DNA from 2 places in the Bacillus sp. Marseille-Q1617 genome. Region 2 is predicted to be linked to the other one. Evidence: predicted binding sites of a transcription regulator. Region 2 holds the regulator's gene; the other holds the start of a gene.
The links. The regulator Rex, encoded in region 2, represses fermentation and respiration genes when NADH is low (regulators of the CRP and FNR family bind a similar motif). The targets are predictions, from matches to a motif close to TTGTGAAATATTTCACAA.
Positions count from the first base shown of each region.

Region 1: the regulator Rex is predicted to act here: its motif matches at 2,423-2,440, upstream of HWX64_RS19975 (cytochrome c oxidase subunit 2A).

Region 1 is NZ_CAHJXM010000003.1:531,432-538,824, reverse strand. Features, by position in the region: gene HWX64_RS19990 (isoprenylcysteine carboxyl methyltransferase family protein) at 1-79, opposite strand, end outside; gene HWX64_RS19985 (type III polyketide synthase) at 79-1,149, opposite strand; gene HWX64_RS19980 (SDR family NAD(P)-dependent oxidoreductase) at 1,336-2,106, opposite strand; gene HWX64_RS19975 (cytochrome c oxidase subunit 2A) at 2,557-2,706, shown strand; gene HWX64_RS19970 (cytochrome c oxidase subunit II) at 2,727-3,203, shown strand; gene HWX64_RS19965 (b(o/a)3-type cytochrome-c oxidase subunit 1) at 3,205-4,854, shown strand; gene HWX64_RS19960 (carboxypeptidase M32) at 4,907-6,418, opposite strand; gene HWX64_RS19955 (ATP-dependent DNA helicase) at 6,528-7,393, opposite strand, start outside.
Region 2 is NZ_CAHJXM010000001.1:159,973-167,365, forward strand. Features, by position in the region: gene HWX64_RS00935 (ABC-F family ATP-binding cassette domain-containing protein) at 192-2,141, opposite strand; gene HWX64_RS00940 (redox-sensing transcriptional repressor Rex) at 2,364-3,041, shown strand; gene HWX64_RS00945 (twin-arginine translocase TatA/TatE family subunit) at 3,096-3,269, shown strand; gene tatC (twin-arginine translocase subunit TatC) at 3,289-4,065, shown strand; gene HWX64_RS00955 (YdiK family protein) at 4,085-4,291, opposite strand; gene HWX64_RS00960 (CPBP family intramembrane glutamic endopeptidase) at 4,288-5,031, opposite strand; gene groES (co-chaperone GroES) at 5,371-5,658, shown strand; gene groL (chaperonin GroEL) at 5,713-7,344, shown strand.

The DNA of each region.
Region 1 (7,393 bases), on a different contig from region 2:
TTTCATTTTTCCGTGCAATCACCAATTCGACTGCGCGCTGAATGACCAGTATGGTAAAGAAAAGAAGAAAGAATGTCATCATTCCCACCTCATCAATACTAATTCAGAGCTGAACCCCGGTCCTAAAGCCGTTCCAAGGCCAATATCACCTTTTTGGCACTGCTCATTCAGGAATTTCTTAAGCACGTAAAAAATAGTCACCGAGGACATATTGCCGAATTCCCTCAGCACCTTCATTGAGTGTTCTGTCATGTTGTCGTCGAATCCCAAGGCCTCCTGATACGCCTCAATCACTTTCTTACCACCTGGATGTGCCACGAAATGGTTAATATCTTCCATTCTTATTCCCTTTGAATGGATAAATTCTTCCACATTGGGCCTAAGCCAATTTTTCACAAGGGTGGGGATGTCTTTGGAGAAAACAACATAAAGACCTTCATTTTTAATATTCCAGCCCATCACATCCAGAGAGTCCCTTAAAGTCGTGGATTGTGTAGCAAATATCGAGGGAATCGGGCTGCTTATATCTTTGATCGTTTGGCTGTCATCCCCACATACAAGGGTACATGCCACCCCGTCAGCAAATAATGAAGTCCCGACTAAATTACTCTTGGAACGGTCACCGTGCTGAAATGTCAATGAACATAACTCGATTGAGAGGATTAATACATTTGATTGTGGAAACGCCAGGCAGTATTCATACGCACGGGATAACCCTGCAGCCCCTCCGGCACATCCCAGACCCCATATTGGGATCCGCTTGACATGGGAAGGGAACGGCAGGACATTCATGATCCTCGCTTCAATGCTCGGTGTCGAGAGGCCTGTAGTGCAAATAGTAAATATCGCTTCAATCTCTTCAAACTTAACATGATTGTTCTTCAAACATTGTTCGATCGCCCTGCTTCCCATTTCTACAGCATGATGGATGAACAGATCGTTTTTTTCCTGAAAAGAATGTGAAGTAGAAAACCACTCAAGATCATTCACAAAATATCTGCTCTCTATTTCTCCATTTTCAAATATGGGAAGCAGACGATCTATATCCTTAAAACTTTCCGAAAACAGATTCCGTGCAAATTCTGCTGCATCAGATTGTGTGATTTTATACGGCGGAATTTCTGTTTCCACAGCTAGTATTTTAGGCATTCCAATCATTCTCCTTATCAATTTTCCATGTAAGGATAGCTTTACCAAAATGTGAAAGAACATGTATGATTTTACTACACCCACTGTGATCGTGGCATGGCTTATATCTCGATCCTCCAGCCGCCGAAGCTTCTCATAATAAAAAGCGGACAATTTCATTGCCCGCTTTTTTACACATATTTCTGATCAAAAGCCTTGAATCGTCATGCCCCCATCGACAAACAACGTCTGGCCGGTTACATAGCTGCCCGCTTCCGATGATAAGAACACTGCCGGACCTACCAACTCCTCCAGTTCCCCTATTCTTTTTAATGGAGTGACTGATAATATGTCGTCTACATACTCCTGATTCCCCAGGAGCTCTGTAGTCAGAGGGGTTTTAAAATACCAGGGCCCTATGCTGTTGACATTTATATTGTACTTTCCCCATTCAAAAGCTAAAACCTTTGTCATCTGGATCATCGCGGCTTTTGTCGCTGCATAAACAACCCCTGTCCTTAACGCCACATGGCCGGCAACAGAAGCGATATTGATGATTTTCCCATTCCCGTGCTCTTTCATGTGATTTCCGATTTCCTGACTCATCATGAACGCTGATTTCAAATTGGTGTCCATGATTTTCTTCCATTCTTCATCTGTCACTTCAAATGCATTCGATCTAATGTTCATTCCTGCGTTATTTATTAATATATCGATTGTCAAACCTTGTTCGATTATGTATTGTACAGCCCGTTGAATTTCCTCTCTGGATGTTACATCGGTGGGCAGGATATAAGCACGCCTCCCCAATTCATGTATGCTGGCGGCCGTTTCTTCCAAGTCCGCTCTCGTACGGGATAATAAGACGACGTCCGCCCCTGCTTCTGCCAGTCCAATACTTAAAGCCCGTCCTATACCGCGGCCCGCCCCGGTGATGACAGCCGTTTTATCTTTTAGAGAAAAAGAAGGTAAATACATTCCACACACTCCTGTCATTTTAAAAATCTTCTATATTTTATCATAATTCCTTCAAATAACCTTCAAATATCCTTAGAAACTATTCCTTTTTGCCCGGTTGAGTTTGAACTTGAATATGAATCTTTGATTCAGCCAGTTGACCGCAGAAAGAACATCTTCTTTTCTCATTGTATATTTGACAGCACTTTACACAGTAATATTTCTCCACATTTTCTGCCTCCTGACAACCTTTTAACTACAGTTTATGCAGCACTTTATTTGTGGGAACGGGAGATTTCTCCTCTTTTTCTGAGCAAAGCTCTCCCGCTTTTCTATACTGTGACGAACTTCACATTTATTTCACAATTACCCGCATTAAGTGTGACATTTATCACAGATGGACCTCTGCTCTAGGAATTATGATTAGGTTAATCCAGAATATCACCTGAAAAGGTGAAAGGAGTGAGCATTATGGCAAATCCTGAATTGAACAAAAAAACTCAAACCAAGGTGGAAGATTCGTCTTCCCTGAAAGGGACTTTCACTTCCGTATTACTGCTTGGAGGGTTCCTGGTCATTTCGTGGGTTGGGGTATTTTTACTATTCATTAATCGTTTTTAAGGAAGAAGGAGTGATTGAACATGCACATGCATCGTTATGAAAAATGGTGGTTGACTCTCGGAACCGGCTCTCTTATTATCTTTTTAATTATTTTAGGGATCAGTGCTTTTCATCAAGGTCATCAGCCTCCGAGTGCGAAGGCTTACATTAACCCCGAACAGGTAGATAAGATTGCACCTTTCGATCAGCCCGGACTCAAAAAAGTGGAAGGCAAGGAATGGGATTACGAACTCGTGCTTGTGGCTTCCACCTTCTTATATAATCCAGGCGAAGTCGAAGTGCCTAAAGGATCCACGTTGAAAATTATCGCTACAACCAAAGACGTAATTCATGGATTTGAAGTAGCAGGCACGAATATAAATATGATGCTGGAACCAGGCTACATCAGTGAATATACAACAACATTGGATAAGACCGGCGAATTTTTAGTGGTATGCAATGAATACTGCGGTGTCGGTCATCATACGATGAAATCCATGATTAAGGTGGTGGACTGAAATGTCTGAACGTTTTATCAAAATCGACCGAAAAGATGGAAAGTTGGCAATGGCTCATATTTATGTAGGGTTCATCGCCTTGGCGCTTGGAGGACTGGCAGGATTACTTCAAGTAATGGTTCGTTCAGGAAGTTTTACTTTACCTGCAGGAATCGGCTATTATCAAGTACTTACCGTTCATGGGGTATTACTTGGACTTGTATTGACTACATTCTTTATTTTAGGCTTTCAACATGCAGCCATTTCCAGAACATCAGGGACTTATTCACCTACTTCAAGGTTATTCGGCTGGCTCGGCTTCTGGGTAATGCTGCTTGGGACTGTGATGGCAGCAGTCATGATACTGCTGAACGAAGCGACTGTACTCTATACATTTTATGCACCGCTTAAGGCGCATTGGATCTTCTATCTCGGATTGACCTTCGTAGTGGTCGGCAGCTGGTTAGGCGGAGCAGGTATGATCATGAAATATGTACAATGGCGAAAGCAGCATCCCGGTGAGTCCAGTCCGCTCCTTACATTCATGGCCATAATCAATATGGTATTGTGGATCGTTGCTACTTTAGGAGTCGCAGGCACGGTTTTATTCCAGCTTCTCCCATGGTCACTCGGTCTGGTTGAAAGAGTTGACGTCCTTATCAGCAGGACTTTATTCTGGTATTTCGGCCACCCGCTTGTTTACTTCTGGTTATTGCCGGCCTATATGGCATGGTATGTCATCATCCCTAAGATCATCGGAGGAAAGATTTTCTCTGATTCACTTGCAAGATTATCATTTGTATTGTTCCTATTATTCTCGATCCCTGTCGGCTTTCACCACCAGCTGGTAGAACCGGGTATCGATGCTTTTTGGAAGTTTTTACAAGTAGTTCTTACATTTATGGTTGTTATACCTTCCTTGATGACTGCTTTCTCTTTGTTTGCAACCTTTGAGATGTATGGTCGTTCAAAAGGTGGTTCCGGACTATTTGGATGGTTCAAGAAGCTTCCTTGGGGCGACGCCAGATTTACAGTGCCTTTTATAGGAATGGTGGCTTTTATTCCTGCAGGGGCTGGTGGTCTGATCAATGCTTCCAATCAAATGAACCAGGTCGTCCACAATACCATTTGGGTTACCGGCCATTTCCACTTAACACTGGCAACTTCAGTGGTGTTGACATTCTTTGGAATTTCTTATTGGCTTGTCCCTCACTTGACAGGCCGCGTCTTGACAAAAGCAATGAATAAAATGGCCATCGTGCAGGCCATCGTATGGTCAGTGGGAATGGGTATCATGTCCGGTGCTATGCATGCAGTCGGTTTATTAGGCGCTCCAAGACGTTCTTCCTTCTCTACTTATGGAGATGCACCACAGGCGCTTGATTGGATTCCTTATCAGGTTGCACAGGCAATCGGTGGTACGATACTCTTTATCGGGATCATTCTCGTCTTATACATCTTCATTAACCTGGCATTCTTTGCACCGAAAGGAGAAGAGGAATTCCCGATTGGTGAAGTAGCAGAGGGCGCGGAAAAAACACCGATGGTTCTTGAGAATTGGAAAATTTGGCTCACAGTCCTCGCCGCTCTCATCCTTGTAGCTTATACAGTACCATTCATGGATATGTTCCAGAATGGCCCTCCGCCTTCAAAAGGGTTCAGGGTATGGTAGAAAAATAAATAAGACCGCTTCTTCATCTAATGGAGAAGCGGTCTTTCTATTATTAAAGTGAATATACTTTCGAATATTTGTCGATTAAATAATCTGCCAGATGGGAAGCGTTCAACCCTTCCCCGGTCACCTCTTTCAAGATCTCAAGCGGCTTCTTCATCTTGCCCCATTTATGCACATGGTCAGTCAACCATTCTTTAATAAGGGTAAGATCGCCTTTTTCCAGTAAATCTTCAAAATCCGGAATGTCTTTTTGCATTGCTTTTCTAAACTGGGCAGCATACATATATCCGAGTGCATAAGAAGGGAAGTACCCAAAGCTTCCGCCTGCCCAATGAACATCTTGAAGGACGCCTTCACCGTCATGGGATGGTTTGGTCCCAAGATATTCTTCATATTTTTGATTCCAGATTCGAGGGAGATCTTTCACCTCTATTTCATTGTTGAATAAACCTTTTTCAATCTCATAGCGAATGATGATATGCAAAGCATAGGTTAATTCATCTGCTTCGATCCTGATCAATGACGGTTTTGACTCATTGATGGCTTTATAGAATTCATCAATATCCACTGAATCGAACTGCCCGTCAGCGTATTGTTTAAGCAGATCATAATTTTGTTTCCAAAAAGAATAATTTCTTCCTACAAAGTTTTCATAAAATAATGACTGGGATTCGTGTATCCCCATTGACGTTCCTGAGCATAAAGGAGTGCCGGTCAAGTCTTGCGAGATGTTCTGTTCATATAGGGCGTGTCCCCCTTCATGAATCGTCCCGAACACAGCCGTTCTCCAATCACTTTCATCGTACTTGGTTGTTACCCTTACATCCCCCGGGTTTAATCCGATCGCAAATGGATGAACGGTTTCATCCAGCCTTCCCGAGTTGAAATCATATCCCATCTGCCCCAGTATCTTCATACTGAATTCCTTTTGTTTATCCTTAGGGAAATGTTCGAAAAGAAAATCAGTATGAGGTTTATTTTCAGATTCTGAAATCTTATGTACTAACGGTACGATTTTGTCTCTCAATTCGCCGAATACCCTGTCCAGAACTTCAACCGTGACACCCGGTTCATACATATCAAGAAGCGTATCATATTTATTGTTATCATATCCCCAATAATCAATGAATCGCTTCGTATAGGAGACGAGTTTTTCCAAATAAGGCTGAAACATTTCAAAATCACTTTTGGACTTTGCTTCTTCCCAGACACTTTCTGCTTTTGATTGCAGCACAACGTATTCCCTGTATTCAGAAGCCGGTATCTTTTTGTTACGGTCATATTCCTTTTGACATTCTTCAAGCAATTTTTGTGTCCGTTCATCAAGCTCATCTTTCTCAGGTGAAAGTTTGGCAAGGTAAGCTGCCATTTCATTGGAAGTGGACATGGCGAATAACTCGGATGAAAGCATTCCGATAACTTCTGAGCGCTGTTCCACTCCATTTTTCGGAGCACCTGTCCTTAAATCCCAAAACATCAATCCAAGCGCTTCATTATACGCAGTCATTTTTTTAGCATAGTCTACAAAACTGTCTCTCATTTCTACTAATTCTTCTCTCATCTTTAAGCCCCCTTATCAAACATCTTTATTATTTTATCATATTTTTCTGACAAATACTTCAATAATGGATCACAAAAAAGAGCCGCCTTTTCAGACGACTCCTTTCAGCTCAGACCTTCATTGTATCCACTTGGACAGGAAGAATTGATTTTAAATGTTCACTGTATGCAGATTCTTGTTCATTTAATAATATGTGTACCTGGCCATGATCTTCATTTGTTCGGATCAACCGTCCGATGCCCTGTCTCATACGAAGCAGCATATAAGGGATATCAACTTCCTTGATTGAATCCTCCGCATGCTTTCGTTTTGCATCAAATACAGGGTCCTTTGGAGGGAAAGGAAGTGATACGATCACTACCTGAGTAAGGGATTCCCCAGGAATATCAAGCCCTTCCCATAAATGATAAGAGCATAATACTGACGAATGATCATTCTGAAATTCCTCAACTGTATGACTGATTTCTTTATCCCCTTCAAAAATGACTTTCCATTCTTGATCGGAATTGTTCTGTTTGAATTTCCTGAACTCATTCATTTCTTCTTTTGAAGAAAATAATAATAGAGACTTCCCTTTATTTTGCTTCAATTGTTCCCAAGCATATTGGAATTTCGCCTCATACCCTGAAAAGTTCTCAGGTACAAACACTTTCATCATTTCGTCGTAATCGTATGGGGACTCCACTGAGAATTTCTCGAACTTCTCAATTCCAAGTGATTGTGCTACGTATGAAAAATCCCGGTTATAGGATAACGTAGCAGATGAAAAGATGAACGGAATATTTTGGGAAAATACTTTTGTTCGAAGGATTTCTTCCACCAGTCTCGGCATGACGACGAAAGTATGCTCGTCCTTGGATGCCTCGAGCCAGTATATCCCTTTTTTATCTTCGAGGAATAGTTTTAACGAATACTGAATCTGCTCTAAGTATTCCTCCACTACCTTCAATAAATAGTCATCCATTACATACATTT
Region 2 (7,393 bases):
ACTAATGAATAGATGTGAACACCTTGTGAAAAAGGTATGAGTAATTCAGTGTTGAAATGTGTATAACTGCCAGTTAGGTTGTGGATAATGTGGAAAACTCCTGTGAACAACGATTGGTCAACATTTGATCTGTGGATAATGGTGTGGAATAAAGAAGGTTTGGATAACGAAATGTTATCCAAACCTGTGGATTACTGTTCTTCTTGGAGAAGCTCTTCTAATTCTGTCCATTCTTCCAGCAGTTCATCGAGTTCTTCTTTGGAAGAATTGAGTTTGTCATTGATCTCCTGGACCTTTTCATGATCCTGGAAGATGTCCGGATCACAAAGCAGTTCTTCCTGTTCTTCGATGACAGCTTCAAGTGCTTCCATTTGAATTTCAATTTCTTCCACTCTTCGTTTACGCTGGCGCTCAAGCTTTTTCGCTTCTTTATCAATCTTATGACTTTGTTTCTGCGGGGTTGCCGAGCTGCTGGTTGAAGGCTGTCCTTTTTCTGCCTGCTCAAGGGCGGCCAGTTCTTCTTGCTGCTGCAGCTTTTCCATATAATAGTTATAGTCTCCGAGGTATTCGGTCGAACCATTTTTAGAGAGTTCAAGCACTTTGGTCGCGATCCTGTTGATAAAATAACGATCGTGTGACACGAACAAAATGGTGCCTGGATAATCGATGAGTGCATTTTCCAGCACTTCTTTACTGTCTAGATCCAAATGGTTCGTTGGCTCATCAAGGATAAGGACATTCCCTTTTTCCATCATCAGCTTTGAAAGGGCGAGTCTTGCTTTCTCGCCGCCACTTAAAGTAGAAACCGGCTTCAGCACGTCTTCACCTGAGAAAAGGAAGTTGCCGAGGACGGTCCGGATTTCTTTCTCATTTTTCATCGGGTATTCATCCCATAGTTCATTGAGGACGGTTTTATTTGATGAAAGATCGGCCTGCTCCTGGTCATAGTAGCTGATTGATACATTTGAGCCGAAACTAAAATTGCCGGATAAAGGCTTAAGCTTATCCACAAGTGTCTTAAGCAAAGTGGATTTTCCAGTTCCATTGGGACCTACGAGCGCAATGCTGTCACCCTTTTTTACAGAAAAATCGATATGACTGGAGATTTTTTCATCCTCTTCATAACCGATTGAAAGGTCGTTAACTTTCAGCACATCATTTCCGCTTTGTCGATCGATTCCGAATGCGAAGGTAGCGGATTTCTCATCGCCGAGCGGCCTGTCCATCAGTTCCATACGCTCCAGCTTTTTTCTGCGGCTCTGCGCCATTTTTGTGGTGGACGCACGGGCGATGTTCCGCTGGATGAAGTCTTCCAGTTTTGCGACTTCCTGCTGCTGGCGTTCATAGAGTTTTACATCTTTCTCATAGTCTTCTGCTTTTTGCTGAAGATATTTACTGTAGTTTCCTATGAATTTCTTGCTCCGTTTACGGGAGATTTCATATACTTGATTGACGACGTTGTCCAAGAAGTAACGGTCATGGGAAACAATCAGAACAGCGCCTTCGTAGCTTTGCAAGTACGTTTCAAGCCAGGATAGAGTCTCTATATCCAGATGGTTGGTCGGTTCATCAAGGATGAGAATATCAGGCTTGGTCAAGAGAAGCTTACCCAGTGCCAGTCTGGTTTTTTGTCCTCCGCTTAACGTGGAGATTTTTGTCTCATAGTCAAAATCAGCAAAGTTCAACCCGTGCAGGACGGACCGGATGTCTGCTTCGTATTGGTAGCCGCCGGATTCTTTGAAGCTTACCTGAAGCTGATCGTATTCTTTTAAAACACGCTGATAGACGTCGTCGTTTTCGTATACGGACGGGTCGGCCATTTGTTTTTCGAGAATACGGAGCTGCTCCTCCTGAGCTCGCAGACCCTCAAATACGGTAAGCATTTCTGCCCAGATGGATAAGTCGGATTCCAGTCCTGTGTTCTGGGCAAGGTAGCCGATCGATACGCCTTTAGGTTTTGTGATGTCCCCGGCGTCATGCGATAGCTGACCGGCAATTATTTTTAATAGAGTCGACTTCCCTGCACCGTTGCGGCCGACGAGTGCGACTCTGTCCCTTGTCTGTATTTCAAGCTTGATGTTCGATAATATATTATCTGCACCAAAGTTTTTGCTAAGTTGATTCACTTGTAGTAGAATCATGACGTTTCACCTCTATTTCATAGTGCTAGTGTACCGTATTTGAGAGGGTAACGGCAATCATACATACCTATGAATGACTATTAATCTTCACACATATAGGATAGAATATAGTGTATGATGGGTAGAGAGACTTAAAAATGTTTATCTGTTATTTTGGAAGCGTTCACAGATGTGTGGGCGTTCAATGCAACGGGCTTTTGAATAGATGTGGGGGAATGCAATATGAATCAGGATACAACGAAAATTCCACAGGCAACGGCAAAGCGGCTGCCGCTTTATTACCGTTTTATCAAGAATTTATACTCATCTGGCAAGCAGAGGGTGTCATCGAAGGAATTAAGTGAAGCAGTAAAAGTTGATTCGGCCACGATCCGCAGGGACTTTTCCTATTTCGGTGCATTAGGGAAAAAGGGTTATGGATATAATGTTAACTATCTTCTCTCTTTCTTCAGAAAGACGCTGGATCAGGATGCCCTGACCAAGGTAGTGCTGATTGGTGTCGGAAACCTGGGAACTGCCTTTCTTAATTATAATTTTATAAAAAACAATAATACGAAGATCGAGATGGCGTTCGAGGTGGATGAGTCAAAGGTTGGTACTCAGGTCGGCGATGTGCCGGTATTCCACCTGGATGACCTGGAAGAGAAGCTTGAGGATCAGAATATTGAAGTGGCCATCCTTACTGTGCCGGCTTCTTCTGCTCAAAACATCACAGACAGATTGGTCTCTTCAAAGATCAAGGGAATCCTCAATTTTACGCCGGCAAGGCTGACGGTACCAGATCATATCCGGGTGCATCATATTGATCTGGCTGTAGAGTTGCAATCACTGGTTTACTTTTTAAAGCATTATTCGGAAGATGACACGGAAATGTCACAAGATGGAATTATAACGGAATAGAAAATTCTGTCGCTTTACGTTATGATAGAAGAGTACAAGAGGAGGTGTCTCATTATGCCAGTAGGTCCAGGTAGCCTCATAATCATTTTAATTGTCGCTTTACTAGTTTTTGGCCCGAAGAAATTGCCTGAATTAGGGAAAGCTTTCGGTAATACATTACGTGAGTTTAAAAACGCAACAAAAGGCTTAGCTGATGACGACGACGATAAAAACAAAAGTGCTAAGTGAGTAGAGTAGGATGAATGCCATGAGTCAAAGTCAAAAAGACATGACAATGTATGAACATATAGGAGAATTGCAAAAACGACTCATGATTGTAGTCGTTTTCTTCTTGTTAGCGTTTGTAGCAAGCTTCTTTCTCGCGGAACCGCTGATTCGTTATCTGCAGCATGCAGACGAAGCCAAAGAGCTTACGATGAATGCATTTCGTCTGACAGACCCGCTCAAGATTTATATGGAAATGATGGTATTCATTTCGCTGATCCTCACCGCACCGCTCATTTTATTCCAGGTCTGGTCATTTATCAGTCCGGGATTATATGAAACGGAGCGAAAAGTGACCCTCAGCTATATTCCTATCTCGCTATTATTATTTCTAGCCGGACTGTCCTTTTCTTACTTCATCCTATTCCCGTATGTCGTGGAATTCATGATGACGTTATCTGACAGTCTTGAAATACAACAAGTCATAGGAATAAACGAATATTTTCATTTCTTGTTTCAATTAACCATTCCATTCGGTCTTTTATTCCAGTTGCCAGTCGCGATGCTGTTCTTAACGAGACTGGGAATCATCACACCGATGATGATGGCAAACGTACGTAAGGTTGCTTACTTTATTTTGTTGGTCATCGCAGCCTTCATCACGCCGCCTGACGTCGTTTCACACTTGATGGTGACCGTGCCGTTATTCATCCTTTACGAAATCAGCATCTGGATTTCGAAGATCGGCTATAAAAAGGTGCTTGAAGCGGAGCAGAAGCTTGAGATGGAACAATATGAAGAAGATATAAATAAGGATTGATCCCCGAGGGGACCAATCCTTATTTTTTATTATTGATTTGTTTTTTGATCTTGAAATGAATCATGATCATCCTGAGTCCGGACCCGAAATCAAGGGTGGCCAGAAAGACCAGCATATAAGTGAAAAATCCCCAACCATCATCTCTTACATTCTGAATTGCAAAGTATGTGAAAAGTATTCCGAGCAGGAGATAGATCACTCCAGAGAAAAGCGGTGATCTTCTCATGAAAATAATCCTCCAATAAATCCTTGAATTTGTTCTGCTTCTTTCATGATTTTCTGAATTTCGTCCTTATAGATAGATTGTATCAGCACGACAGATGTATTCATCGCCACATGAGCAAAAATTGGCACGAGTATTCTCTTGGTTTTTACATAAAGAAAAGCGAATGTAAAGCCCATTGCTGAATACAGGATGACATGCTCCGGTTCGAAGTGGGCGAGGGCAAAAATGATCGAACTTACAAGTGCCGCAAAGAAGAAATTCATCTTTTCATAAAGGACACCAAAGATGATCTTCCTGAACACGATTTCCTCCAATATTGGCCCGATCACTGCTGCCACAAGCATCGTCAATGGAACTTTTTCAATGATCCCGATGATCATCTGTGTATTTTCAGAGCCCATCTTAATGCCAAGTGCATATTCGATTTGAATTGCAATGGATTGAGCGAAGAAAGCAATGAATATTCCAGCAATCGCCCAGCCAATGGAGCTGCCGGCATTGAGGGGAGCACTTCGCTCCAGGTTTGTGCTCGTTTCACTTTTGCGGAGAATCGCCCACACCACGATAAGCGTCAGGGTAAAGCTGATCATCAGCCAATATCCCGGCACAAGCTGTTTCACCTGATCTGCAGGCTCACCAAGCACGTCCACTCCGATTTTATAAAGAAGAGGAACTCCTACTATACTCGAAAGCTGCATCACAATATATGCAATCAATATATATCCAAAATGTTTTTTCAACGTTTCGTCTCCTTTAACCGTCATCTTGTTCAATTCTACTAAGAAATCGGGGAGTGTTCAAATGGTAGGGTTATTATGTTGTTTTCTAATTGAAGCCAGAAGAAAAAACAGAATAGTTCCATTCTGAATATGAAGATGAAAAACTAAAACAGGAATACAAAGACAAACCCGGACATAGGATAGAGAGGTGTGAAAAAAAGAGGAAAATGACGAAAAAAATTTTAAGCAGGACTCTTGCAAAATGAAAACGAATTAATTATTATAATAATTGTGTTAGCACTCACAGCGAACGAGTGCTAATAAAAAACTATTTACATAATTTCAAGGAGGTTGTTTCACTTGTTAAAACCACTAGGTGATCGCGTCGTTATCGAGCTAGTCGAATCAGAAGAAAAAACAGCAAGCGGTATCGTTCTTCCGGATTCCGCAAAGGAAAAGCCGCAGGAAGGTAAAGTTGTTGCTGTAGGTACAGGTCGCGTTCTTGACAGCGGTGAGCGCGTTGCTCTTGAAGTGTCTGTCGGCGATCGAATCATCTTCAGTAAATATGCTGGTACAGAAGTGAAATACCAAGGCGCAGAATATCTGATCCTTCGTGACAGTGACATTCTGGCTGTTGTTGGCGAATAATTAAATAATCGATTATAAAACATTACTTTAAACAATAAGAGGAGGACTTTGAATATGGCTAAGGATATTAAATTTAGCGAAGAAGCACGCCGTTCCATGCTTCGCGGGGTAGATCAATTAGCAAACGCAGTAAAAGTAACTCTTGGACCAAAAGGACGCAACGTGGTACTTGAGAAAAAATACGGTTCACCGCTTATCACAAATGACGGTGTAACCATTGCGAAAGAAATCGAACTTGAAGATGCATTCGAAAACATGGGTGCTAAACTTGTTGCTGAAGTAGCAAGCAAAACAAACGAAATTGCCGGTGATGGTACAACAACTGCAACGGTTCTTGCACAGGCGATGATCCGTGAAGGTCTTAAGAACGTAACTGCGGGTGCTAATCCTGTAGGCGTACGTAAAGGGATCGAAAAAGCGGTTCAAACTGCAGTTGAAGAATTAAAAGCTATTTCAAAGCCAATCGAAGGCAAAGATTCAATCGCTCAAGTTGCTGCGATTTCAGCTGCTGATGAAGAAGTCGGCCAACTGATCGCTGAAGCAATGGAGCGCGTTGGAAACGATGGTGTCATCACAATCGAAGAATCCAAAGGATTCACAACTGAGCTTGATGTAGTGGAAGGAATGCAATTCGACCGCGGATATGCTTCTCCATACATGGTAACAGACTCTGACAAGATGGAAGCGGTTCTTGAGAATCCATATATCTTGATCACTGATAAGAAAATCGGAAACATCCAGGAAGTACTTCCTGTTCTTGAGCAAGTGGTACAACAAGGCAAGCCATTGTTGATCGTTGCTGAGGATGTTGAAGGTGAAGCTCTTGCAACATTAGTGGTAAACAAACTTCGCGGAACATTCAATGCAGTGGCTGTTAAAGCTCCTGGATTCGGTGACCGTCGTAAAGCAATGCTTGAAGACCTTGCTATCCTTACTGGCGGTGAAGTCATCACTGAAGATTTAGGTCTTGACCTTAAATCTGCAAACATTACTCAACTTGGCCGCGCAGCGAAAGTTGTAGTAACAAAAGAAAACACAACAGTTGTAGAAGGTTCTGGAGATCCAGAAAAGATTGCAGCACGTGTGAACCAAATCCGTGCTCAACACGAAGAGTCTACTTCTGAATTCGATAAAGAAAAATTACAAGAGCGTCTTGCTAAGCTTGCAGGCGGTGTAGCAGTCGTTAAAGTCGGTGCTGCAACTGAAACTGAGCTTAAAGAGCGTAAACTACGCATCGAAGACGCATTGAACTCTACTCGTGCAGCGGTAGAAGAAGGTATCGTTTCCGGTGGTGGAACTGCACTAGTGAACGTATACAACAAAGTCGCATCAATCGAAGCGGATGCGGATGTAGCAACTGGTATCAACATCGTGCTTCGTGCACTTGAAGAGCCAATCCGTCAAATCGCTCACAACGCAGGACTTGAAGGTTCTATCATCGTAGAACGCCTGAAGAAAGAAGAAGTTGGTGTAGGATTCAACGCAGCAACTGGCGAATGGGTGAACATGATCGAAAAGGGTATCGTAGACCCAACCAAGGTTACTCGTTCTGCACTTCAAAACGCAGCATCTGTTGCAGCAATGTTCTTGACTACTGAAGCAGTAGTTGCAGACATTCCTGAAGAAAATGCTGGCGGCGGCATGCCTGATATGGGCGGCATGGGTGGAATGGGCGGCATGATGTAATCTGCCCCCGATAAACCCAAAGGGTAAAAAATGGGTAACATTTTCTAAA